DNA from 4 places in the Desulfovibrio fairfieldensis genome. Region 2 is predicted to be linked to each of the others. Evidence: predicted binding sites of a transcription regulator. Region 2 holds the regulator's gene; each other region holds the start of a gene.
The links. The regulator sigma-54, encoded in region 2, starts transcription at its own class of promoters, with help from an activator protein. The targets are predictions, from matches to a motif close to CTGGCACGGNNNNTGCTT.
Positions count from the first base shown of each region.

Region 1: the regulator sigma-54 is predicted to act here: its motif matches at 3,782-3,799, upstream of AXF13_RS12640 (flagellar hook protein FlgE).
Region 3: the regulator sigma-54 is predicted to act here: its motif matches at 2,203-2,220, upstream of flgB (flagellar basal body rod protein FlgB).
Region 4: the regulator sigma-54 is predicted to act here: its motif matches at 2,932-2,949, upstream of AXF13_RS12445 (Spy/CpxP family protein refolding chaperone).

Region 1 is NZ_CP014229.1:2,996,439-3,002,067, reverse strand. Features, by position in the region: gene AXF13_RS12655 (4Fe-4S dicluster domain-containing protein) at 1-279, opposite strand, end outside; gene aroQ (type II 3-dehydroquinate dehydratase) at 406-864, opposite strand; gene AXF13_RS12645 (shikimate dehydrogenase family protein) at 1,013-1,906, opposite strand; gene AXF13_RS12640 (flagellar hook protein FlgE) at 2,212-3,723, opposite strand; gene AXF13_RS12635 (rhodanese-like domain-containing protein) at 4,171-4,629, opposite strand; gene AXF13_RS12630 (pyridoxal phosphate-dependent aminotransferase) at 4,646-5,629, opposite strand, start outside.
Region 2 is NZ_CP014229.1:1,418,714-1,424,342, reverse strand. Features, by position in the region: gene AXF13_RS06035 (hypothetical protein) at 1-206, opposite strand, end outside; gene AXF13_RS06030 (PTS sugar transporter subunit IIB) at 387-845, opposite strand; gene AXF13_RS06025 (PTS sugar transporter subunit IIA) at 849-1,292, opposite strand; gene rapZ (RNase adapter RapZ) at 1,327-2,280, opposite strand; gene hpf (ribosome hibernation-promoting factor, HPF/YfiA family) at 2,357-2,896, opposite strand; gene rpoN (RNA polymerase factor sigma-54) at 2,934-4,364, opposite strand; gene AXF13_RS06005 (CTP synthase) at 4,607-5,629, opposite strand, start outside.
Region 3 is NZ_CP014229.1:1,192,425-1,198,053, forward strand. Features, by position in the region: gene feoB (ferrous iron transport protein B) at 1-159, shown strand, start outside; gene AXF13_RS05105 (thermonuclease family protein) at 369-857, shown strand; gene AXF13_RS05110 (hypothetical protein) at 1,097-1,522, shown strand; gene AXF13_RS05115 (3'-5' exonuclease) at 1,519-2,046, shown strand; gene flgB (flagellar basal body rod protein FlgB) at 2,261-2,674, shown strand; gene flgC (flagellar basal body rod protein FlgC) at 2,688-3,128, shown strand; gene fliE (flagellar hook-basal body complex protein FliE) at 3,155-3,601, shown strand; gene fliF (flagellar basal-body MS-ring/collar protein FliF) at 4,002-5,629, shown strand, end outside; gene AXF13_RS05140 (flagellar M-ring protein FliF) at 5,629-5,629, shown strand, end outside.
Region 4 is NZ_CP014229.1:2,947,920-2,953,548, reverse strand. Features, by position in the region: gene AXF13_RS12450 (methyl-accepting chemotaxis protein) at 1-1,704, shown strand, start outside; gene AXF13_RS12445 (Spy/CpxP family protein refolding chaperone) at 2,340-2,855, opposite strand; gene AXF13_RS12440 (periplasmic heavy metal sensor) at 3,574-4,047, opposite strand; gene zraS (two-component system sensor histidine kinase ZraS) at 4,446-5,629, shown strand, end outside.

The sequences.
Region 1 (5,629 bases), 1.6 Mb from region 2:
GACCGCCGCCACATCGATATTGTTGGGGCAGCGCAGGGAACAGGTGGAACAGGACAGGCACAACCAGATAGAGCGCGAATTGAGCACCTCATCTTTCAGGCCGAGCTGCACGCCGCGCATGATCTGATTGACCTGCCGGTCGTAGACAAAGCCTGCCGGGCAGCCGGCGGTGCAGTTGCCGCACTGGTAGCAGGTAGAAACGTTTTGGCCGCTTTGCGCCTCCACTTCCGCCGTAAAGGCGGCGTCGCGCATCCGGCTCAGGTTGATGGCGTCGTTCATGACAACTCTCTGGTTAGAGGCTGAAGGACAGGGGCGGATGAAAGCCAAATTTTTTTGGTATCTACAGGAGAAGATAGTAAAAATCTAGGTGCTGGCCGGGAAAAGTCAAATATAAAATCTTTTCTTTCACAACCTCCTGGTATCACGCGTATTTTGGATCAAGTTCCAGGCCGCGCGCAGTCCCAGAAGATAGCTCTGCACGCCGAAACCGGCGATGCTGCCCGCGCTGACCGTCGAAAGTACGGACTCGTGGCGGAAGGCTTCACGCGCATGTACATTGGACATATGCACTTCCACCACGGGCATGTCGAGAATGGCGAGCGCGTCCGCAATGGCGTAACTGTAGTGGGTCCAGGCGCCGGCGTTGATGACCACGGCCCGGATGCCCTCGCCGGGGACGCGGTGGATGCGTTCCACCATCTCCCCCTCGTGGTTGGTCTGGAAGGTTTCCAGCTCCACGCCCAGCTCCTTGCCCAGATCCGCCAGGGCGGCGTTGATGTCCGCCAGGGTGGCCGTGCCGTAGTGGGCCGGGTCGCGCTTGCCGAACATGTTCAGGTTGACGCCGTGCAGAATCAGAATTTTCATGGGAGTATTTCCGTTCTCTTCTCTGAAAGATGTCAGTGTGCGCCGTACAGGGCGGTTTCCAGAGCCTGCCGGTAGGTGCTGTTAATTGCCTGGATGAATTTGATAACAGCAATTGACCATGGTAGGTATTTCGATACGTGTACCTTGGCTATATACCATACAGGGCGGCTTCCAGATCCTGCCGGGAGGTGGCGGGCAGGGGCCTGCCGGTCCAGAGCCGGAACTGGGCGTCGCCCTGGCCGAAGAACATTTCCAGGCCCGTGACGCAACGCCGCCCGGCCTGCCGCGCTTCGCGCAGAAAGCGGGTTTCCAGCGGGTTGTAGACGATGTCGTAGGCCAGGCCCGCGCCGCCGTCCCCACCGTAGGTGTTTCCGGCCGCCGCGTCTGTCGCGGATGCGACATGGCCGGGCGCGGCCAGGCTGAAATCATAGGGGCTTTCTTCCTCATATTTGCCGCGCATGCCCAGAGGCGTGGCGTTGATGATCAGGCTAGCTGGCACATCGTGGCGCTGCTCCCAGGGCACGGGCGTAAAGCCGAAGCGCTCGGCCAGGGACAGGTGTCTGCGGTTGGAGGGCGTTGCCGCAAAGACCTTGCGGCAACGGCGCAGACGCAGCCCGGCGGCCACGGCGTGGGCCGCGCCGCCCGCGCCCAGCAGGAGCGCGTCCATGTTTTCCAGGGGCACGGCCGCCAGCGGGGCCAGAAAGCCGCTCACGTCGGTATTTTCACCGCAGAGGTCTTCGCCGTCCCAATAAACGGTGTTGGCCGCCCCGGCCAGCTCCGCCTGCTCGCTGACCCGGTCCAGCAGGGGCAGCAGGGCCATTTTGTGCGGAATGGTCACCGAACAGCCCCGGATGCCCAGCAGGCGCACGCTGTCCACAAAAGCGGCCAGGCGTTCCGGCGGCACTTCCCAGCGCAGATAAACGGCCGGAATGCCCAGCGCCTGAAAACCACTGTTGTGCAGCAGCGGGGAAAGGCTCTGGGCCAGGGGCCAGCCGATCACGCCGTAGAGCTGCGAGGGAAGAAAGGGGGGTATGTCGGACATGGGAGGCTCGGGGATGACGGTGACGGACAAGCGGGCCGCGTAAACGCACGCCGCCGCCACGTCAGAATAGCCTATCCCGGTCCGCCGGGCAAGAATGCGGTCCCCGTGGGCAGGGATGGGCGGCAGAATCTGCCGCCCGGAGGGGTTCCGGCGCGGATTAGGGCAGATTGCCTTTGAAACGTGCAGCGTTTCAAAAGTTCATTCAGCCGAAGAACGCGGTCTTCGGCTGAATCCACGCCGCGTTGCGGCGGGCGGCCCGGTTTACTCGCCGCCCCGCATTCCAACTTTTTCAAAGTCGGAATGCTCTAACGCTTCAGTTCCATGGCCTTCTGAAGCATCTGGTCCGCCGTGGTCACCACTTTGCTGTTGGACTGGAAGCCGCGCTGGGTGATGATCATGTTGACCATTTCCGTAGCCATGTCCACATTGGAATTTTCGACGTTATAGGCGTTCACGGTGCCGTAATTTTCCGTTCCGGCCACGCCCATTTCCATCTGCCCGGCTTCCTCAGTGGCCGAGAAAAGATTGCTGCCCTCGCGGCGCAGGCCGTCCTCGCTGGTGAAGCGGCAGACCGGGATCTGCCAGAGGTTCTGGCCCTGGCCGTTGGAATACCGGCCCACCACTGTTCCGTCGGGCGTGATGCCGATGGTGCTCAGCGTGCCCTCGGCATAGCCGTCCTGCTTGTAGCCGCCTGTGGGCGAGGAGCTGTTGTAGGCCGTGGTGGCGCCTTCGGCGCGCACGGCGCCCGCGCCCATGGAGGGCAGCTTGCTCTGGTCCGTGCCGACCTCCGCCGCCGAGGCCGGAGCGTTCTGCCAGCCTCCGGCGGCGCTGATGCCGAAATTCACGGTCATGGCCGCGCCGTCCAGATTGAGCTGGGGCAGGCCGCCTTCCAACTGGGCGGGCTGCCAGTCCGCAAGATTCTTGCTGCCTTCCGCGGAGGGCGTGAAGGCGGACATGCCGGTCAGGCGGCCCGAGGCGTCGAACTGCAGAACGCCGCTCATCAGCAGGCCGTCGCCCTCCGAAGGCTGAATGGGGTTGCCGTCCGCATCGGTCTTGCCCGCGGCCGCTCCGGCGGCAATGACGAATTCAATCATGGAACCCGCCGTGCTGTCGGGCGTGCCGTCGAAATAGGCCGTGACCGTGCGCGCGTTGCCGTCGGCGTCGTAGAGCGTCATGGCCTGGGAATAGGCGTAGGAGTCGGAGGAAAGGGGGGGCTTGCCCGCCGCGTTATAAAGCCCCAGCAGCCCGAAATAGGGATTGTCGGCATCCTCGGTCTTATTTTGATTCGAATTCAGATTGAGGGTCAGATCCACCCGGGCCGTGCTCTTGGCGGGCATGGTGCCGAACCTGTCGATCTTGACTTCCTGCAGGCCGCCCAGGCTGCCGTCCGTGTTATACTGGTAGCCGTTGAGGGCCAGGCCCGTGGGGGTGCGCCACACGCCCTCGTTGTCCGGGCGGAAGTCGCCCGCGCGGGTGTAGTAGAGATTCGCGCCGTCGCTGACCTGGAAGAAACCCTTGCCGTTGATGGCCATGTCCGTGACAGTATTGGTGGACTCCAGAGCGCCCTGCTGAAAAATGGTGCGCACCGCGTCCACCTGCACGCCCTTGCCGGTCTGGCCCAGGGCCACGCGCGAATTCTCCTGGGCGTTCCACCAGTCACCCGTACCGCCCTGGCTCGTGGAGAGCATATCGGAAAAAAGGGTATTCTGCTGCTTGTAGCCGATGGTGCTGACATTGGCCAGATTATTGGTAGTCACCTGCATGCCCTGGCTCATGCCCTTCATGCCGGTGGCTCCGATGTACAGTGCCGAGTTCACATGCGCCTCCGAAAAAAAGCGGGCGAAGAGGAAAAATCTTCCTCTCCGCCCCCAAGAGAAGCAGTATTCATGCCAACGGCAAATCAGGCTCAGCCCTCATTAAAAGCGCCTGCTGCAAAGCCGCCTTTTTCCGTGCGGCTGCGTTGCAAAAAAGAAATTGACCTCGCGGTATGTTCAATACGGCTTCGCCCAATTTCTCCTTTGCGCCTTGCTGCCCGAAAAAATGCAGCTTTTCGCGGACGGCGTTTTAATGAAGGCTGAGCCTAGGGTCTGTTAACACTATAGAATTTTTGTTCGCCTGCAAGGAAGATAAACCTGCTTTGAGGGAGTGTACTCTTCTGGTACTCGACCGAAAAAGCAGGTGAAATCTGACGCGGCAGGAGGGCAAAAAGGCATAGCGTTAACAGGCCCTAGGGCATTTCAGTGTTACCTGCTCTAAACTATTGCTTATTTTTCCAGGGGCAGCCCGGCCTTCTCCCAGGCCTCAATGCCCTGGTTCATATGCAGGATGTTTCTGATCCCTGCCTGTTCCAGTGCCTCTTGGGCTCCGGCGGAACGCTGCCCCGTGCGGCAGTAAAGCAGCACGGGCCTGTCCTTGGGCAGGGCCGCCACATCCAGATCAAAGCGGCCGCCGAAGAAGTCCAGGTTGCGCGCGCCGGTCAGATGCCCCTGCCGGAATTCGCCTGGCGTGCGCACGTCCAGAACCAGCAGCCCCTCGGGCGGGGACCGCAGCAGGGCCGCCGCCTCCTGCACGCTGACGTCCTTGGCCTGGGCGGCGGGCGCGGCCCAGAGCAGGACGCAGAACAGGATGCAGGCCAGCACGCCCGGCAACAGCCCGAGAGCCGCCGGAATGCGGTTCCCGGCATGGCCGGTGACGGCGGGAAGTGAATGCGGATGCCGGGTCATAATGCCGTGTCTCCTTTTACTGGATGGCCTCGCGGGCTTTGGCGAAGCCGTCGGCGGCCTTGCGGATCACGCTTTCGTCCACGCAGAAGGCCAGGCGGAAGTGGCCGGGGCAGCCGAAGCCCGAGCCGGGCACGGCCAGCACGCGCTCTTCCAGCAGCCTGTTCACAAAAGCCACGTCGTCGCCGCCCGGCGCTTTGGGGAAGAAATAGAACGCGCCAGCGGGCATCTGGAATTTATAGCCCGCGTCGCGCAGCACTTCGGCCATGGCTTTGCGCCGGGCCGCGTAGACGGAAAGATCCACCTGGCTGCCCAAGGCCTTGGCCATGATGTGCTGGCCGATGACCGGCGGATTGACAAAGCCCAGAATGCGGTTGGTCAGGGTCAGGCCGGCCATGAGCTCGGCTTTTTCCCGCAACCGGGGCGAAAGGGCCACATAGCCCACGCGCTCGCCGGGCAGGGAGAGGTTTTTGGAAAAAGAGCTGATGCACACGGCATAGGGGTAGAGGGGCAGCACCGAAGGCACTTCCGCGCCGTCATAGGCCAGAAAGCGGTAGGGCTCGTCGGCCACCAGCCAGATGGGCCGCCCGTATTCCTGGCTCTTGTTTTCCAGCAGGCTTGCCAGGGCCGTGAGGTCCTTGCGGCTGTAGATCACGCCCGTGGGATTGTGCGGGGAATTGATCAGCACCACCCGCGTCTTTTCGCTGATGGCCGCCTCCAGGGCCTTGAGGTCCGGGGCGAAGGTGTCCTTCTGGCTCATGACGGCCTTGAACGTGCCGCCGTGGTTGGCGACGTAGAAGCCGTATTCCACAAAGTAGGGGGCAAAGCTGATCATTTCCTCGCCGGGATTGATCACGGCGCGCAGAAAGGCGTTCAACCCGCCCGCAGCGCCGCAGCTCAGCAACACGTCGTCGGCCGCGAGCTTGACGCCCTGCTCGGCGCTGAGGTGGGCGGCCAGCTTTTCGCGCAGCCAGGGAAAGCCGCCGTTGGGCATATAGCCGAA
Region 2 (5,629 bases):
CAGGCTTCTACCCTATCCACCAAATAATTTTCATGGATGCGCAAGCTGCGCTCCATAAAACCGCCCAAATAGGCGGCCAGAATGACCAGTATCAGGGGCAACAAAAGAGGACCCGGCCGGTTCAGCCCGAAATGCGAGGCCAGAGGAAAAAGCAGCAGAAAGCTCAGGCTGCCGAAGGGAGGCACTACGCTGCCCAACTCCAACACATCCAGCCAGAGCAATTCAAGAATGATGCCGAGTGAGAGCGCCAGAGCCCAATCAGAGGTGTAAAAGCCCGTGATCAGCGCGAGGCATATGGGCCTGTCCAGCAGGCCGATGATGCATGAGGAACGAGCCGCCCCAGCCAGGACAAAAAAAAAGCGTACGGAAGCCCCGTGTATATCAGCTCAGAAAAGTTGATCATAAGAGCCTCGTACGTTTTCAGTGGGAACGCAGCGGAAGTCCAGTTGCACAAGGTGCTGCTGAATAATGCGTAAATCTTCCCTGTCCTGTGCTGAAAGCGCCACATGGGGCAGTAATTGCAATTTGTCCGGCCCGTAGTGCAGATTGCCCATATTGAGCACCGGCATTTCAATGCCCTCATCACAAGCCCGGCGGGCATCCTGGCAGTTGGCGAAAAGCACGAAGCTGTCGTCTCCGCAGGCATCCAGTGTGGCAGCCAGTTCGCGCACCGGGATAAAATGAGTGATTACGCGCTGGGGTATGGCCAGCTCCACAATCTGCCGGCGTAATAGATCCGTAGCCAGTTCGTCATTGGCCACTACCAGATGTTTGGCGCCGGTATATGGCAGCCATGCCTCGATCACCTGCCCGTGTACCAGGCGATTGTCCACACGAAACCACATTGCTCAGTCGCCCGTTTTGTCACGGGCCTTGTTCCGCAACATGCTGCCGGCCACCACAATACCTTTGGCCCCGGCTTCACCGGCGATGCGGGCCAGTTCGTTCAGCTCTTTGTCGCGGGACGTGAACACCTTCAGAAGCATGGGCAGATTGACGCCGGTCACCACTTCCACCTTATGGCTGCCCAACAGGGAAAGGGCCAGGTTGGTGGGGGTGCCGCCGAACATATCCGTAAGAATAATAACGCCCGCGCCCTTATCCAGGCGTTGGGCCGCGTCGTCCAAACGGCGCACTGTTTCAGAAACTTCATGCGCCACGTCAACGCTGATGGAACTGCAATCGCTCAGCGGTCCCAAAATAAATTCGGCCGTACGCAGCATGGCAGAACCGTAGTCCGCATGGGAGACCACAATGATCCCGACTTGTGTCGTCTTGCTTTCATCCGTCATGGCATTCCTCACGGTTCACAATCTGCCAGCTTTTTCAGCCAAGTTCAAGGTGCCGGTGCTCCAGAGAGGTCGGGTAGTCCGCCTGGCGAAGCGCCTGTGACAATTCTTCGGCCATGGCCACCGAGCGGTGCCGCCCGCCGGTGCAGCCCACGGCGATGGTAATCCGGTAGCGGCCTTCGGCCTCCATCAGGGGCAACATGAAAAAAAGCAGGTCCAGCAGTTTCTTGCGGAATTCCACCGCGCTGGGCGAGGCGAAAACATAATCGGCCACGGCCTTGTCCTTGCCGCAAAGGGGACGCAGCTCTTCCACAAAATACGGGTTGGGCAGAAAGCGCAGATCAAAAACCGTGTCGGCTTCTCGGGGCACGCCGTACTTGAAGCCAAAGGAAATCACATTGACGCGGATAGCCCGCAATTTGTCCTTGTTGCCGCTCCAACGCTTTTGAATGGAACGCCGCAGGTCATGGATGGAAAAACGCGAAGTGTCGATAACCAAGTCGGCCATTTCCCGCAAAGGGCGCAGGCGGTTGCGTTCGGCGGCCAGGGCGGCTTCAAGGCCCATGCCCTCCCGCTCCAGCGGATGCGGGCGGCGGGTGGTGGCGTAGCGGCGCATGAGCTCCTGCGCGTCAGCCTCCAGAAACAGCAAAAGCGGACGGATACCCTTGGCGGCCATAACGCTCAATGCGTCGTTGATTTCATCCGGGAAATTGCTCTGACGCATATCCATGCCCAAGGCAATGCCCATGAAATGACTCATGGAAGGGCGTTCCATCATAGCGGCCATTTCCGGGGCCAGACTTGCGGGCAGACCGTCCACGGCGAAATAGCGCAGATCTTCAAAAACCTGCACGGCCGTACTTTTGCCCGCGCCGGAAAGACCGGTGACAATACAGACCTGCACAGGGCGATCATGGGCGACTTTGGGCGTGTCAGCAGATGAATCCGGATCGGACGGACTGCGGCAGGGGGGCTGCTGTGACGTGCTCATACGTATACTTCACTGGGAACCACCGGGCCGATCTTCGTGCGAAGACAGGCCCGGCGGAAAAAGTATGGCGGAACGGCTACAACACGGGATCAATCAGGGCGTAGCCTGTAGTGCGCCGTCGGTAAACCACATTGACGCGATTGCTTTCGGCATTGAGAAAGACCAGAAATTCGCTGCCGATGGAATCCAGTTGCATCAGCGCCTCATCCAGGTGCAGCGGCTTTGGCGCGAAGCGGTCCGTGCCCACCACGGTCTGACTTTCCTCGGGCTGGGCTTCCAGATTGTAGGTAAAGACGTCCACATCGGCATTGCGGGCCTTACGGCGCTGTTCCTTGACGCGGGACACCTGACGCTTGATCTGGGCTTCCACCTTGTCGGTCACAAGGTCGATAGCCGCGTACATATCGGAGGTCTGCTCGGTGGCGTTGATATGCAGGCCCTCGCCGGAAACGGTCACTTCGCAACGATGGCGGAATTTATCCACCGTCAGCACGACGCTTACTTCCAGACCCGCGGACTTGCCATAAAACCGCCCCAACTTTTCCATGCGGCGGCGGGCATACTTCTTCAAATGATCGGAGGCCTCAAAATTCTTGAAGGCGAAAGAGATATTCATGCGTTCCTCCTTGGGATTGCAAAGCACCGCTGTGAGATCAGAAGTGCTCCTTACGCCGTGACGACGAGGGAATGTCCAGCGCCGTGCGGTACTTGGCCACCGTACGCCGGGCAATATTCACTTTCAGGCGCTCCTTGAGCATTTCTCCGATGCGTTCGTCACTCAAGGGGGCCTTGGAGTCTTCATCGGCTATGAACTTCTTGATCAGCGCCTTAACGCTTTCCGAGCCGACCTGGCTGCCGTCGTCCAGCTCAAGGCCGCTGTTAAAGAAGAACTTCAGCTCAAAAATCCCGTGGGGCGTCGCCACGTATTTGTTGGTAGTGATCCGGCTTACGGTTGATTCGTGCATGCTGATATCGTCGGCAATGTCTTTTAGAATCAGCGGAGCCAGTTTGGTGACGCCGCTTTCAAAAAACGGCTGCTGGTGGCGCACAATGCTCTCCACCACCTTGTACAGCGTACGCTGGCGTTGATACAGGCTCTTGATCAGCCAGGAGGCCGAGCGCATTTTTTCCGTACAGTATTCCTTTTCCTTATCCGAGGAAGATCCCATATTCATCTGGCAGAGCGAGGAAAGCTGCAACTGCGGCAAACCGTCTTCATTGAGCAGAATGACGAATTCATCGCCCATCTTGTACACAAAGACGTCCGGGCTCACATAGGTGGGTTCGCCGCCGCCGAAACTGGCGCCGGGCAGTGGATCAAGGCTCTGGATGATGTTCAGATATTCCTTGAGTTCCTCCATATCCAGCTTGAACTTGCGCAGCAGAGGCTTGTAGCGCTTGGCCTCCAGATCTTCCAGGTGAGACTGGACCAGATCGAGAAGAATGGGATCCCGGTCATAGTTCAGACTTTTCAGCTGGATCAGCAGACACTCGCGCGCGTCGCGCGCGGCCACCCCTATGGGATCAAAAAGCTGCACTCTTTCCAGTACCGCCCGCACCTCGTCGGGCGTGGATGTGGTCATCTCCGCGATTTCTTCCAAGGTGGCCTGCAAATAGCCGGAGGAAGCCAGATTGCCGATGATGACCTCGCCGATTTCCTTTTGCGCCTCGGTCAGCATGGAAAGGCGCAGCTGCCAGAGCAGATGCCCTTCCAATGTGGGCTTGGCGGCATAACGGGCTTCCAGAGGAGAAATTTCTTCAGCCGCTTCAAAGTCACGCGGCTGTACTTGGCGCGGAGTGCTGGCGAACTCGCCGAGATAGTCCTCCCACGAGGCATCCTTGGCGAGTTCCTTGTCGTAGACCTCTTCTTCAACGGCCTCCCGGCGCTCTGTCTGGGCGGCCTGATCCGAAGAAGACTCATCACCCGAGAGCTCCTCAAGAAAAGGATTGTCCAGCATCTCCTGCTGCACGGTTTCCAGCAGTTCCACGCGCGAGAGCTGAAGCAGCTTGATGGCCTGCTGTAACTGCGGCGTCATGACCAGTTGCTGAGCCAATTTCAATTGCTGACGAAGTTCCAGTGCCATGTCTGCTCTTTTAGGCTGATAAGCTACAATGTCTGAACGGAGTTCTCATTTACAAAAATTGTGCCATATGCTGAAAAATTATGCAATAGACGGAAGCTGCGAACAAAAAGGGAAAGGCCGCAAGGCTTGCGCCGGGCGGCGCGCCCCTACGGAAACCGCAGGGAACCAAGTCTCAGTTACGGCAAAGGGGAGGCCTCAGGCCTCCCCTTTCAGACATCACAAGCCAAGCGACAAAACGGCGCTCAGGCTTTGGATTGCTTTTTGGCCGCCTTGATGAATTCGCGGAACAAAGGATGGGCTTCCATGGGGCGGGATTTGAACTCGGGATGGAACTGACAGCCCAGGAACCAAGGATGGTCGGGCAGCTCCATAATTTCCACCAGAGAGTCGTCCGGCGCCGTGCCGCTGAAGGCCATGCCCTTCTGGCCCAGAATTTCCTTAAAGGCATTGTTGAACTCATAGCGATGGCGATGCCGTTCGTCCACCATATCCTTTTTGTAGGCTTCGTGGGCCTTGGTGCCGGGCAATACCTTGCAGGGATAGGAACCCAGACGCATGGTGCCCCCCTTATCACTGCTGGCGTCGCGTTTTTCCACATTTTTGGTGCGGAAGTCGAACCATTCGGTCATCAGGTAAATAACCTTGTGGTCGGACAGGGGATTGAACTCCTCGGAATTGGCGTCGTCCAGACCGGCCACATGGCGGGCAAATTCAATGACAGCGCATTGCATGCCCAGACAGATACCGAAGAAGGGCACGTGTTTTTCGCGGGCGTAGCGGATAGCCGCGATCTTGCCCTCCACGCCGCGGTAACCGAAGCCGCCGGGCACCAGAATGCCGTCACAGCCCTTGAACACTGAAGCCGCGTTGTGTTCGGTCACATTTTCGGAGTTGACGTAGCGCAACTCCACAGCCACCCGGTTGGCCACGCCGCCGTGGATCAGGGCTTCGTGCAGGCTCTTGTAGGCTTCTTTCAGGTCAACATACTTGCCCACAATGGCAATGGTCACCTTGCCCTGGGGATTGGCGCTGTCGTGAACCAGCTTTTCCCAGGATTCCAGGTGGGCGTTGCGCGCGGGCAGGCGCAGCATGATGGCGACTTTCTGGTCAAAACCTTCCTCGTAGAACTTGAGGGGCACTTCATAAATGTTGTCCACGTCCACGGAGGAAAAGACCGCGTCCTGGTCCACATTGCAGAACAGGGCGATCTTTTTGCGCATTTCCTGGGGGATGCTCTGTTCGCAGCGGCAGAGGATGATGTCCGG
Region 3 (5,629 bases), 230 kb from region 2:
TTCGTGCTGCTCTATTCGCCCTGCTTCGTGGCCCTGGTGGTCATCCGGCAGGAGGCCGGAAGCTGGGGCTGGGTGGCTTTCAGCATCCTGTTCAACACGGCGCTGGCTTATGCCATAGCTGTGGGGGCCTACCAGATTGGCCGGACCGTCTGGGGCTAACGACAATTCCCTGTTTGCAAAGATCTGGCCGCGCGGGCGGCGGCTTTCGCCGCCCACGCGGCACAGTTGATGCCCCGCGCCGCATGCCTTGACAAAGGCGTTGCGGCGCGGGCATTATTTCCGGCATTGCGTTCCGCCCGCCGCCGATCCGCGTCGCGGACGGAATCGCGCGACGTCGCCGCCGCTATTCCGGCGGCAGAGGAGAGCGCATGGGTATGCGGGCCGGAGCCTGTTTGCTGGTCATTTTTCTTTTCCTTTGGCTCTGCCCTGACGCACGCGCCTGGGATGCTTATGTGGTGCGGGTGGAGGACGGCAACACCGTCTCGGTCAGCGAAAAGGCGGACAGGGACGAGCCTACCGCCATTCTCCGTTTTTACGGCATTGACGCGCCCTCTCTGAGCCAGCCCTTCGGCCCCGATGCGCGGGACTTTCTGCTCCGACTGATGCCCAAGGGCACCAAGGTGGGCGTGGACAGCGTGGGCGAGGACGACAAGGGCGCGGTGAGCGCCCTGGTCCAGGTTGCCGGAACATCCGTCAATTACCAGCTTTTGGTCGAGGGCCTGGCGTGGGTGAACCGTTCGACGTGCAAGGCCATGTTCTGCCGCCGCTGGTACATTCAGGAGCATCAGGCCGTTGTGGACCGGCGTGGTCTCTGGGGCCTGAATATGAGCACGCCGCCCTGGCAGTGGAGCCGGTGAGCGGCGGGCCTGGAGCAGAGGAACTTTGAAATTTTATAAATTTCAAAGTCGGCATTCTGGCGAAAAACGTGGTTATCGTTGCTGTCGCTCCCCGTATGGCTCCGTTGTCGCAACGGGGACAGCCCTTCGGGCTGCCTTCGGTCGCTTCGCCAGAATCCACGCCGCGTTGTGGCGGCTGCCGCTTTCGCGTCAGCAGGGCAATTTCAAAATGAAATTGTTCTAAAATGCAAGGAGTGGATATGAGCGCTGTGTGCCCGCAGGACGTGCGGGATTTTCTGGACAACTGGCAGGCTGATCCGTTGAAGGCCAAAGAGGCTTTCGTGGTCTACAAGGACTTTCTCGTGGGCCTGTCCGGCGTGAGCCTGGATTTCAAGGCCCGGCCGGGCATCAGTTATTCCCTGCGCGCCCGGCATGAGGCGCAGCGGAAGCGCGAGCTTTTCGTGCTGGTGGACGTGGTGGACGACGAACCGGAAAGCCGCTGGCTGTCCGTCTGCTTTTACGCCGACATGATTACGGATCCGGACGAAAAGGGCGATTACGTGCCCGAGGGCCTGATGGGCGAGGATGCCTGCTGCTTCAACCTGGATGAGGACGACGCGGCCATGCGCGCGTATATCGCCGCCCGTCTGGCCGAAGCCGCCCGTGCCGCTGCCGCCGGGGCATGAGCGTACTGAGCGGCCCCTGTGTGGCCATTGATTTTGAAACGTCCGGCTATGCGGCCCACAGCGCCTGCGCTGTGGGCCTTGCGCGCATTGAGGACGGCCGCGTTACGGATTGCTTTTACCGTCTGTTGCGGCCGCCGTCCGCGCGCGTGCTGTTTACGGAAATCCACGGCCTGACCTGGCCCATGCTCAGGGACGCGCCCACCTTCGCCCAGGCTTGGCCGGAAGCGGGCGCGATATTGTGCGGAGCGCATTTTCTGCTGGCGCACAACGCCTCCTTTGACCGGCGCGTGCTCCTTGCCTGTTGCCGTGCCGCCGGTCTGCCCGCGCCGGAGGCGCCTTTTCTCTGCACCCTGAAAGGTTCGCGGCGCAGCCTGCCCCTGCCGTCCAAAAAACTCAATCTGGTCTGCGAGTATTTCGGCATCGCGCTCAACCACCACAATGCCGCCTCCGACGCGCAGGCCTGCGCCGAAGTCTATCTGCGGCTGCGCGGCCTCGGCGTCACGGACGCCCAGATGCGCCTCTGAGCGGCGTCATGGCCCTGTTCGGAAAAACGCCCTTGCCGGAATCCTGACTTTCGCCGCATCCTGTCCCCGCTCTGAAGGGACTTCGGCCGCGCCAAAACCTTGGCGCGGCTTTTATCTTTTATCTGCAATTATCTGAATTCGTACATAAAACAGACTGTGGAACAAACTTTGCTTCTCCGGGGCAGGCATTCCTGTCGGGAATGCGGGAGGCTTTATGAAAAGTATGTTCAACAGCCAGATCGGTCTTGTCAGCCGGGTCATGGATATGCAGCTGCAGCGGCAGAACGTGATCACCAGCAACCTGGCCAATGTGGAAACGCCCAACTACAAGCCGCGCGAGCTGGCTTTTGAAAAAGAACTGCAAAGCGCGCTGGGCCTGGACATGAAGGGGCGCATGAGCGCCACCAGCGAAGGGCATATGCCGGCGGCCTTTAATCCGGACAATTTCGGCCCTGAATGGTCCAAGCAGTTCAAGCCGCGCCAGATCCACGGCGAGGACCGCGTCAGCCTGGACAAGGAAATGGCCAAGCACGCTAAGAATCAGCTGCAATACACCGCGCTTACCCAGATTATGAGCAAAACCTTCGAAGGCATGTCCACCATAATCCAGGACGGCAAGCAGGCTTAGCTGGGAGATCGTTATGGATTTTCTGACCGCACTCGATATCGGCGCTTCCGGACTGACGGCAGACCGCACCCGTATCAACACCATCTCCATGAACCTGGCCAACGCCAAAACCACGCGCACGCCCCAGGGCGGCCCCTACCGGCGGCGCACCGTGGTGCAGGCGGCAACGGACGTGGACGATCCTTTTTCCGTGCACATGCGCTCGGCCCTGGACCGCGAGCTCAAGGGCGTGCGCGTCATGGCCGTGACCATGGACAAGCGCCCGCTCAAGCAGGTCTATGAGCCTGGGCATCCCGACGCCAACGCCGAGGGCTATGTTTCGTATCCGGACATCAATGTGGTGGAGGAAATGGCCAACCTGATGAGCGCCCAGCGCAATTACGAAGCCAATGTCACCACCGTGGAAGCCATCAAGGGCATGTACAACAAGGCCCTGGAAATCGGCAAGTCATAGGCCGTGCAAGTCGATAGGAGTATGTCATGAGCGTTCAGGCACTGGGCTTGCGGGCCTACAGCGATGCGTTGCAGCACTTCAACAAGGTGGACGGCTCTCTCAAGCAGGGCATGCCCGTGGGCAAACAGACCTTGTTTTCCCACACCCTGGACCAGAGCCTGCTGCGCGACAGCGTGGACAAAGGGGAGACTTTCGGCGCGCAGGCCGATTTCATCCGCTACCCCGACCAGCAGCACACGCCCGTCACGCCGTCCAACAGCTTCGGCGACACGATCAAAGGCTCGCTGAACAAGGTCAATGAGCTGCAGAGCGCCAAGGCCCAGGCCATTGACGACTTCGCCTCGGGCCGCAGCCAGAACGTGCATGAGCTGATGATCACCATGCAGAAATCCAGCCTGGCCATGAAGCTGACCAGCGCCGTGCGCGGCAAGGTGTTGGAGGCGTATAAGGAAATTTCCAAGATGCAATTCTAGAAAGCGTCGTCACGAATATCTTTTCGGTTATCTCTGCGTCAAACTTCGCCCGCTTTTTCAGCCGAGTACCATAAGAGTACACTCCTTCAAAACGGGCTTGTTTTCCTTGATATAACACGAAAATCTATCTCGTGACGACACTTTCCTGCGACAGGTCCGCATTTCCCGCACGATAAAAAAATTTCTTTCCGCACAACAGTCAGCCCCGCGTCCGTGTCCGGCGCGGGGCTGACTGTTTTCTGGTCTTGCGTCACAAATTTGAACAATCAGGACGACTCGCCTTGTATTTTATTAAATATTGTTGTTTTTCAATGTGTTAAAAATTGGCATGGCAATTGCTATTCCTGGGCAATGCCCGGCTTGCTGCCGGAAAGACTGAGAAAGGACCGGGGGAAACGCCATGCCCGCTTTCATTGCGAATTTCGTGGACACTCTGAAGGGAATCTGGAGCAAGATGAGCGTCATTCAGCGCGTGGCCGTGGCAGGCGGCGCGGTGGCGCTGCTCGCGGCTGTCATCGGACTCTCGGTCTGGGTGGGCCGACCCGAATACCGTGTGCTCTATTCCAATCTGGGGGCGGAAGACGCCAGCCATGTGGTCAAGGCCCTGCAGACCGACAAAATTCCCTATCAGCTGGCCGACAACGGGGCCACCATCATGGTGCCCAAGGAAGTGGTCTACGACCAGCGCATCAAGATCGCCGGAGAAGGCGGTCTGGTGGGGCAGGGCATCGGCTTTGAAATTTTTGACAAGGTCAAGGTGGGCCAGACCGACTTTGTGCAGAAAATCAACTACACCCGCGCGCTCCAGGGCGAACTTTCGCGCACCATCAGTGAATTCCCCAGCGTGGAAAGCGCCCGCGTGCATCTGGTCATCCCCCAGCGCAGTCTTTTTGTGGAGGAGCGCCAGTCCCCCTCGGCCTCGGTGGTGCTCAAACTGACCAATCCCAACAGCAAGCCCGATCAGAAAGAAATCAGCGCCATCCTGAACATGATGCTCATGGCCGTGGAAGGCCTGGACAAGGGCCACGTGTCCATCACGGATAACGGCGGCAAGGTGCTCTATCAGCCGGAAGAAGACAGCCTGGCCGGTGCCAGCAGCACCCAGATGGAGCATCGCCTTCAGGTGCAGCGCAATCTGGAACGGCGCATTGAGGAAATGCTGCAACCCCTGTTCGGGCCGGGCCGGGTCATCGCCAAGGTCAACGCGGACATGGATTTCAGCCAGAAAACCATTCGCCGGGAATTTTTCGACCCTGAAAAAACCGCCGTGCGCAGCGAACAGCGCAGTGAGGAAAGCCAGCAGGGCCGGGCCAATCTTGAAGCGGGCGCGCCGGACACCAATTTTCGCGGCGACGGCATCACCGGCTCCGTTTCAGACCAGAACGGCACCCGCGAAACCCGCACCACCAACTACGAAATCAACAAGGAAGAGCAGCAGATCGTCGCCAATGTGGGGGATTTGCGCCGCCTGACCGTTGCGGTTATCATTGATGGGACGTATGAAAAGGCTGACGGCAAATGGTCCTTTGTGCCCCGCAAGGCGGAAGAGCTGGATCGCGTGCGGCAGCTGGTTTCCAACGCCGTGGGCCTGGACAAGGGGCGCGGCGACTTGCTGGAGGTGAGTTCCGCTCCCTTTACCGATTCGGAACCGCCCAAGGACCCCAATTTCGCCGACTTGCTGGCCGATTACGCCGAGCGTCTGGGCAAACCGTTGCTTAACGCCCTGCTGGCCTTCCTCTTCCTGATGCTGATCGTGCGGCCAGTGGTGCTGGCACTGATCCGGCCCAAGGTGGAAGCCGGGGAAATGGTGGAAGGCCTGGAAGGCCTGCCCGCGGCCGAGGAACAGCTTGCCCTGTACGAAGCCCTGGAAGAAGCGGCCAAGGCCGACGAGGAAGGTCCCGAACAGGAAGAGGATGACGGCGAGTTGGTGTTCAAGGATATTGAAGCCCTGAAAGCGCACATCTTTACCCTTTCCGACAATCACATGGAACAGGTGGTGACCTTGGTGCGCGGATGGATGAGGAATGA
Region 4 (5,629 bases), 1.5 Mb from region 2:
GTGGGACATACCAACATCCAAAAAGGAAAGGGCATGGACCTCAGGGAGCGCCCGTATTTCACGGCGTCCATGCAGGGCAAAAGCAGCGTGCAGAACACGCGCAGCAAGACCTCCGGCGAGGTCACCACCATCCTTTCCGCGCCGGTCATGGACGGGACCAGGGTGCTGGGCGTGATCTACGCCACGCTGGATCTCAAGAATCTCAGCGCGGAAACCACGGACAGCATCAAAATCGGCAAAACCGGTGCCTGCTTCGTCTATGACGGCAGCGGCCTGCTGCTGATGCATCCCAACAAGAAATACATCGGCGACGAGGACGGCAAGCTGGATTGGGTCAGGCAGATTATTGCCCAGGGCAGCGGCCGCCTGGTCTACGGCTGGGGCGGCAAGGAAAAGGTCGCCTATTTCCGCAGCATCCCGGCCATGAACTGGTTCGTGCTGGTGAGCGTGGAGCGGGCCGAAGTGCTCGCGCCCGCCAAGGCCCTGTTGCGCAGCAACAGCCTGATTTCCGGCGGCATCGCCCTGCTGGTGGGCCTGATCATTTTCCTGGTGGCCCGGAACATCGCCGGGGCCCTGCGGGAAGGCGCGCACTTTGTGGGCCGGGTGGCCGAGGGACATTTTGAGATTGACGACGCGCAACGCCGCAGCCTGGAAAAGAGCGCGGCCCGGACGGACGAAATCGGCAGCCTGGCCAGGGGCGTGGGGGCCATGGTGGAAAACCTCAAGCAACTCTTTGCGGACAGCGAGCAGAAGACGCGGGAGGCCCATGCGGCTACTGAAGAGGCCCGTCAGGCCATGCGCGAGGCCGAGGAGGCCCGCAAAGCCGCCGAAGGCGCGCGCCGCGAAGGCATGCTGAGCGCCGCCGGCCAGTTGGAGGAAGTGGCGGCCGTGCTTTCTTCCGCCTCCACCCAGTTGTCGGCCCAGATTGAGCAGTCCGACAGGGGCGCGGCCGAGTCCGCCACGCGGCTCTCCGAAGCGGCCACAGCCATGAACGAGATGAACGCCACAGTGCAGGAAGTCGCCAAAAATGCCGGTTCCGCCTCCAGCGCCTCCGCCGAGACCAAGGAAAAGGCCGAGGCCGGTGCGCAGGTGGTGGAAAAGGCCGTGCGCAGCATTGAGGATGTGCATCGGATGTCCCTGGCCCTCAAGGGCGATATGGCCCAGCTCAATGAACACGCCCGGGACATCAGCCGGATTATGGCCGTGATTTCGGACATCGCGGACCAAACCAACCTTCTGGCGCTCAACGCGGCCATTGAGGCCGCCCGCGCGGGCGAGGCCGGGCGCGGTTTCGCCGTGGTGGCCGACGAGGTACGCAAACTGGCTGAAAAGACCATGGCCTCCACTAACGACGTGGGCAACGCCATCACGGCTATTCAGGAAAGCACGGCAAAGAGCATGACCGGCGTGGACAACGCCGTGGAACGCATCGGCGAGGCCAACAAACTGGCCAGCCGCTCCGGCGCGGCCCTGGAAGAGATCGTCGCCACCGTGGTAGCCACGGGGGACCAGGTCAACGCCATCGCCACGGCCAGCGAGGAGCAGTCCGCAGCCAGCGAGGAGATCAACCAGTCCATCGTCCAGGTCAACGATATGTCCCGCCAGACCGCCGGGGCCATGGCCGAGGCCTCCAAGGCCGTGTCCGACCTTGCCGCGCAAGCCCAGCGGCTCAATGAGCTCATCATCCGTATGAAAGAAGCCTGATTTCCGCGGCACGACGCGTTTTTTCTCCCTGCGACAGTATGACAGCCGGCGGCAACGCCGGCTGTCGTCGTTGACGGGGCAATTGCCGTTTCCGGCGGCCTCAGGTCCTGTTGGGACGGAAGATTCGGCAACAGGGCGCGGGCATCCCGTGTCTGATTGCGAAAAACGTGGTTTTTCGCTGCGTCACGGCGGCCACGCTTCCCGGGCGGGCTTTGCAGCCATGGTTGATCCTTCGGGCGGGGAGAATTTCTACTTGGAGCGGCCGGTCTTTCAGACGTGTGCTGCCGCGTGCCGCGAAAGGGCTGAATTGTGGATGCGGCCGTCGGCTGGGCGCGGTGAGACCGCAATGGACAGGGTTTGCCGTGTAGATTTGTAGCGGGCGGCGCCGCTTGCGGACGCCATGCTTAAAAAGGAAGGGCGGCCGCCGGGGGCAACCGGCGGCCGCTGAGAGGGAGGATGTTCCGATGGTTAGAGGGTTCTGTTCAAAGGAGGAGGTTTTTCGGGGGGTTCTCCTTGCCGCTCCTGATGGGGGCTGGGAGCGGCAAGGAAATTTGTTTTATTTTTTTTCGTATATGTCGACCGCCCGTCGGCGGATAAGCAAGTTGGTGATTCAGCAGGTTAAAGGTTGCTGTCGGCTAGTATTGGTCCATACCATGGCCATAGCCCATGCCGTGACCGTAACCCATACCGTGGCCCCTCATGTGGTAACCGGGACCGTATCCATTAGGACGGGTGTCTGCGCCTGCGGGTTCACCCACTTCCTTTTCAAGGCGCTGGGCCATTTCATCGTGCAGGGCGCCCAGCTGATTATTTAATTTCGTTAGTTCCGTAGCTGTTTCCCGTACAGCTTTGACATCGGGGTTGGTAGCGTTCCTCAGGGCACGCAATTCCTGCCGTTTTACGAAAATTTGGTCTTGGAGGGGATCCATACGCTTGGCGTACTCGTCCACGATCTTTGTATATTTTTCCTGCTGCTCGGGGCTCAGAGCCGCGCCTCTGTTCCATCCTTGGCCGTACCCACCGGGGCAGCCTTCGCAGCCGTAGCCGGAATCAGGGCTGTAGTGGGAGCGGGCCATGCTGTCCGTGACCAGAACGCCACCAGTCAGAGCGGCGGCCAGCAGGGCGGGCAGAATGAAACGGGAACTTCTCATTATAATCTCCTTACCTTTCAAGCAGTTAGGTTATTTTTCTCTCGGCGCCCGGTGTTCCGTGCGTCATGCCCTCTTATAGCAATGCGCGTGCCAAAGTCCGACAAAACGGCTAACCTATTATAATTTAATAGAGTTTCTCCTCTATTGATGCAGGAAGAATAAAAAGCGGGGCGTATGCTTTTTATACAGAGCGCGTACAGGTTGTATAAAATTTACACAGGTGGCTGTATTTCACACAGGCGGAAGCGGAGGGGCACGGGGGGAGAAGTGGAAAAAGCGACCCCGTGCCGACAAGATATCAGGCGGGGGCCGGTCGGCCGCGCCGGAGCCCGGAGTTCTTAGAGCAATTTCACTTTGAAATTGCTCTGGTGGCTGCGTAAGCAGACGCCCGCCACGAGCGTCATCCGTAAGGCGGCATAGCCGCCTTACGGATGACGACAGCAGAGCTAAGCGCCGGAGACCGACCCGAAGGGTGGCCCGCAGGGCCATGGCCGCAGGCACGCGAAGCGCGCCGTACGGACATTGAGAGTAGGGCGAGCGTCTTAAAAACTTTGAGAATGCGCATTCTCAAAGTTGAAATGCTCTTAGTGAACGGATGGGGGCTCGTGTCTAATTTTCCAAATCAGACACACAGAACCCGTAGAGGTTTGGGGCGGCGCAGCCCCGCGAGCCAGTGAAAAACCACATTTTCGCAATCAGACGCTCGTGACGGCAACCTCTAATCTTCTTCATCCGCCGGGGGAATGCCGGCATGGCTCATCCGGCAGCCCCGGCTGACGGGCGGCCCCAGCGAAACGCCCACTTCACGGCGCAGGCGTTCGTCTACATCCACCAGGGAGGCTCGCAGGGCGTCGCGCAACTGTTGCAGTTCCCGTCCCAGGCGGGGCAGGGTATCCGGAGAGGTTCCCTGGTCGTAGCTGAGGCTTTCCAGTTCCGCCATCTTTTCCCGGATGCGGCCGCGCAGTTCCCGGACCCTTGGGCGGGCGTCATCTATGATTCTTCTGGCTTTGTTCTGCTGATTCGGGGGGAGCTGTTCCAGCCAATCATCTATATCCTGGACGTTGCCGCGATAGCGTCCCATCCTGTATTCGCCCTGCCCGTTGTACGGGCCGGGGCCGCTATGCCCCGCAACCACGGGCTGCGACAGGCAGAACGCCGCCAGAAGGCAAAGCGAAAAACAAGTTTTTAGCATATGTTAACCTTTATTATAGTTCGATCCGGCATATGCGCTCGTGATGCCGAATGGTACGGCGCGGAAATATTGCCCGTAGACAGATCTGTAAACCATGTGGATACAGACGGCGAATGCGTGCAAACAACGACAATGCTGTGTTATACGGGACGACAGACGGCGAAATTGCTGTCATTCTCTGTGTCGTAGCTGGATCGCAAACCGCCTGCCGCAGAGCTTTGACTAAATCGGCGTATCGCTCAGCCAATATCAGGCCGTTTTCCGTGGCGCAAGCGTTAAGAGCGCCTGTTGTTTGCTTTCGTCTATTTCAGGAATTTCTTGCAAAAAACGTGCAAAAAATTTAACCCCACGGCGGCCCATGGGATGACAGTCGCGGGCGGGACGGCTATAGTCGAAATATGAATGCTGAGCAAGACGATGTCCGGTCCGAACCGGAAGCGCCCGGCGCGGTTGGTGTGTCCGGCGGAGGCGACGCCCCGGCTCCCGATGCGCCTCCCCGCGCTCTGGCCATGCGCGTGGGGGCTTCCCGCACGCCCCTGGGCCTGGTACTGGGGGGCGCGGCCGTGGTGCTGGCCCTGATGGTGGGGCTGCTGGCCTTTATCTCCATTGAGCGCAGTGAAGCCGCCATGGCCCGTTTGCTGGCGGAAAAAGGCTCTTCGCTGATCATGGCTTTTGAAAGCATTCTGCGTTCGGGCATGCGCAGCGAGGCCGGGGTGCGCCTGCAGGTTCTGCTGGAGGAAATGGCGGCCAGCCCGGATATTATGTTCGTGGCCGTGACCATGCCCGACGGCACTATCGTGGCCCACAGCAAACGGGTGCGCCTGGGCGAGATTCTCCAGCTTGAGGGCCGGGAACTGGATGACAGGCGCATGCGCGAGCTGGCCCCGGGCGCGGCGGCGCAATGGGGCATCATGAGAATAGAGGGGCAACGGGTCTTCGTGGTCTACCGTTACTTCACGCCGGGCCTGCGCGACATCCCCAAGGGTTTTCCCATGCCGATCATTTTTCTGGGCCTGGATGTCTCGCCCTTTGAGATCACCCGCAGCCAGAACCGGGACTATGTGGCCATGCTGGCTGCGGTGACGCTGCTGGTGGGGCTGCTCTGCCTGCTGGCCCTGTATTATGCCCAGCGCGCCCGCGAGTCGCGTCAGCGGCAGCGCAAGGCCGAAGGCGAAGTGCGCCGTCTGGAGGAAGAGGTGCGCCGCAAGGAAAAACTGGCCGCTGTGGGCAATCTGGCGGCGGGCGTGGCGCATGAGATCCGCAATCCTTTGAGTTCCATCAAGGGCTATGCCACCTATTTCGGCCAGCGCTTCCCCGAGGGCAGCGACGACCGCGAGGCCGCCGCCGTCATGGTGCGCGAGGTGGACCGCCTGAACCGGGTGATTACGGATCTGATCGGCCTTTCCCGGCCCAGCGACGTGCGCCCGCGCCCGGTCTGCCTGGAGAATGTGGTGGCGCACGTCATGCGTCTGATCCGCCAGGACGCGGAGCAACGCAACGTCAGGCTGGAATATCGCACCTCCCGGCGCGTGCCCAACGTGCTGGTGGATTCGGAGCGCATGGGCCAGGCCCTGCTCAATCT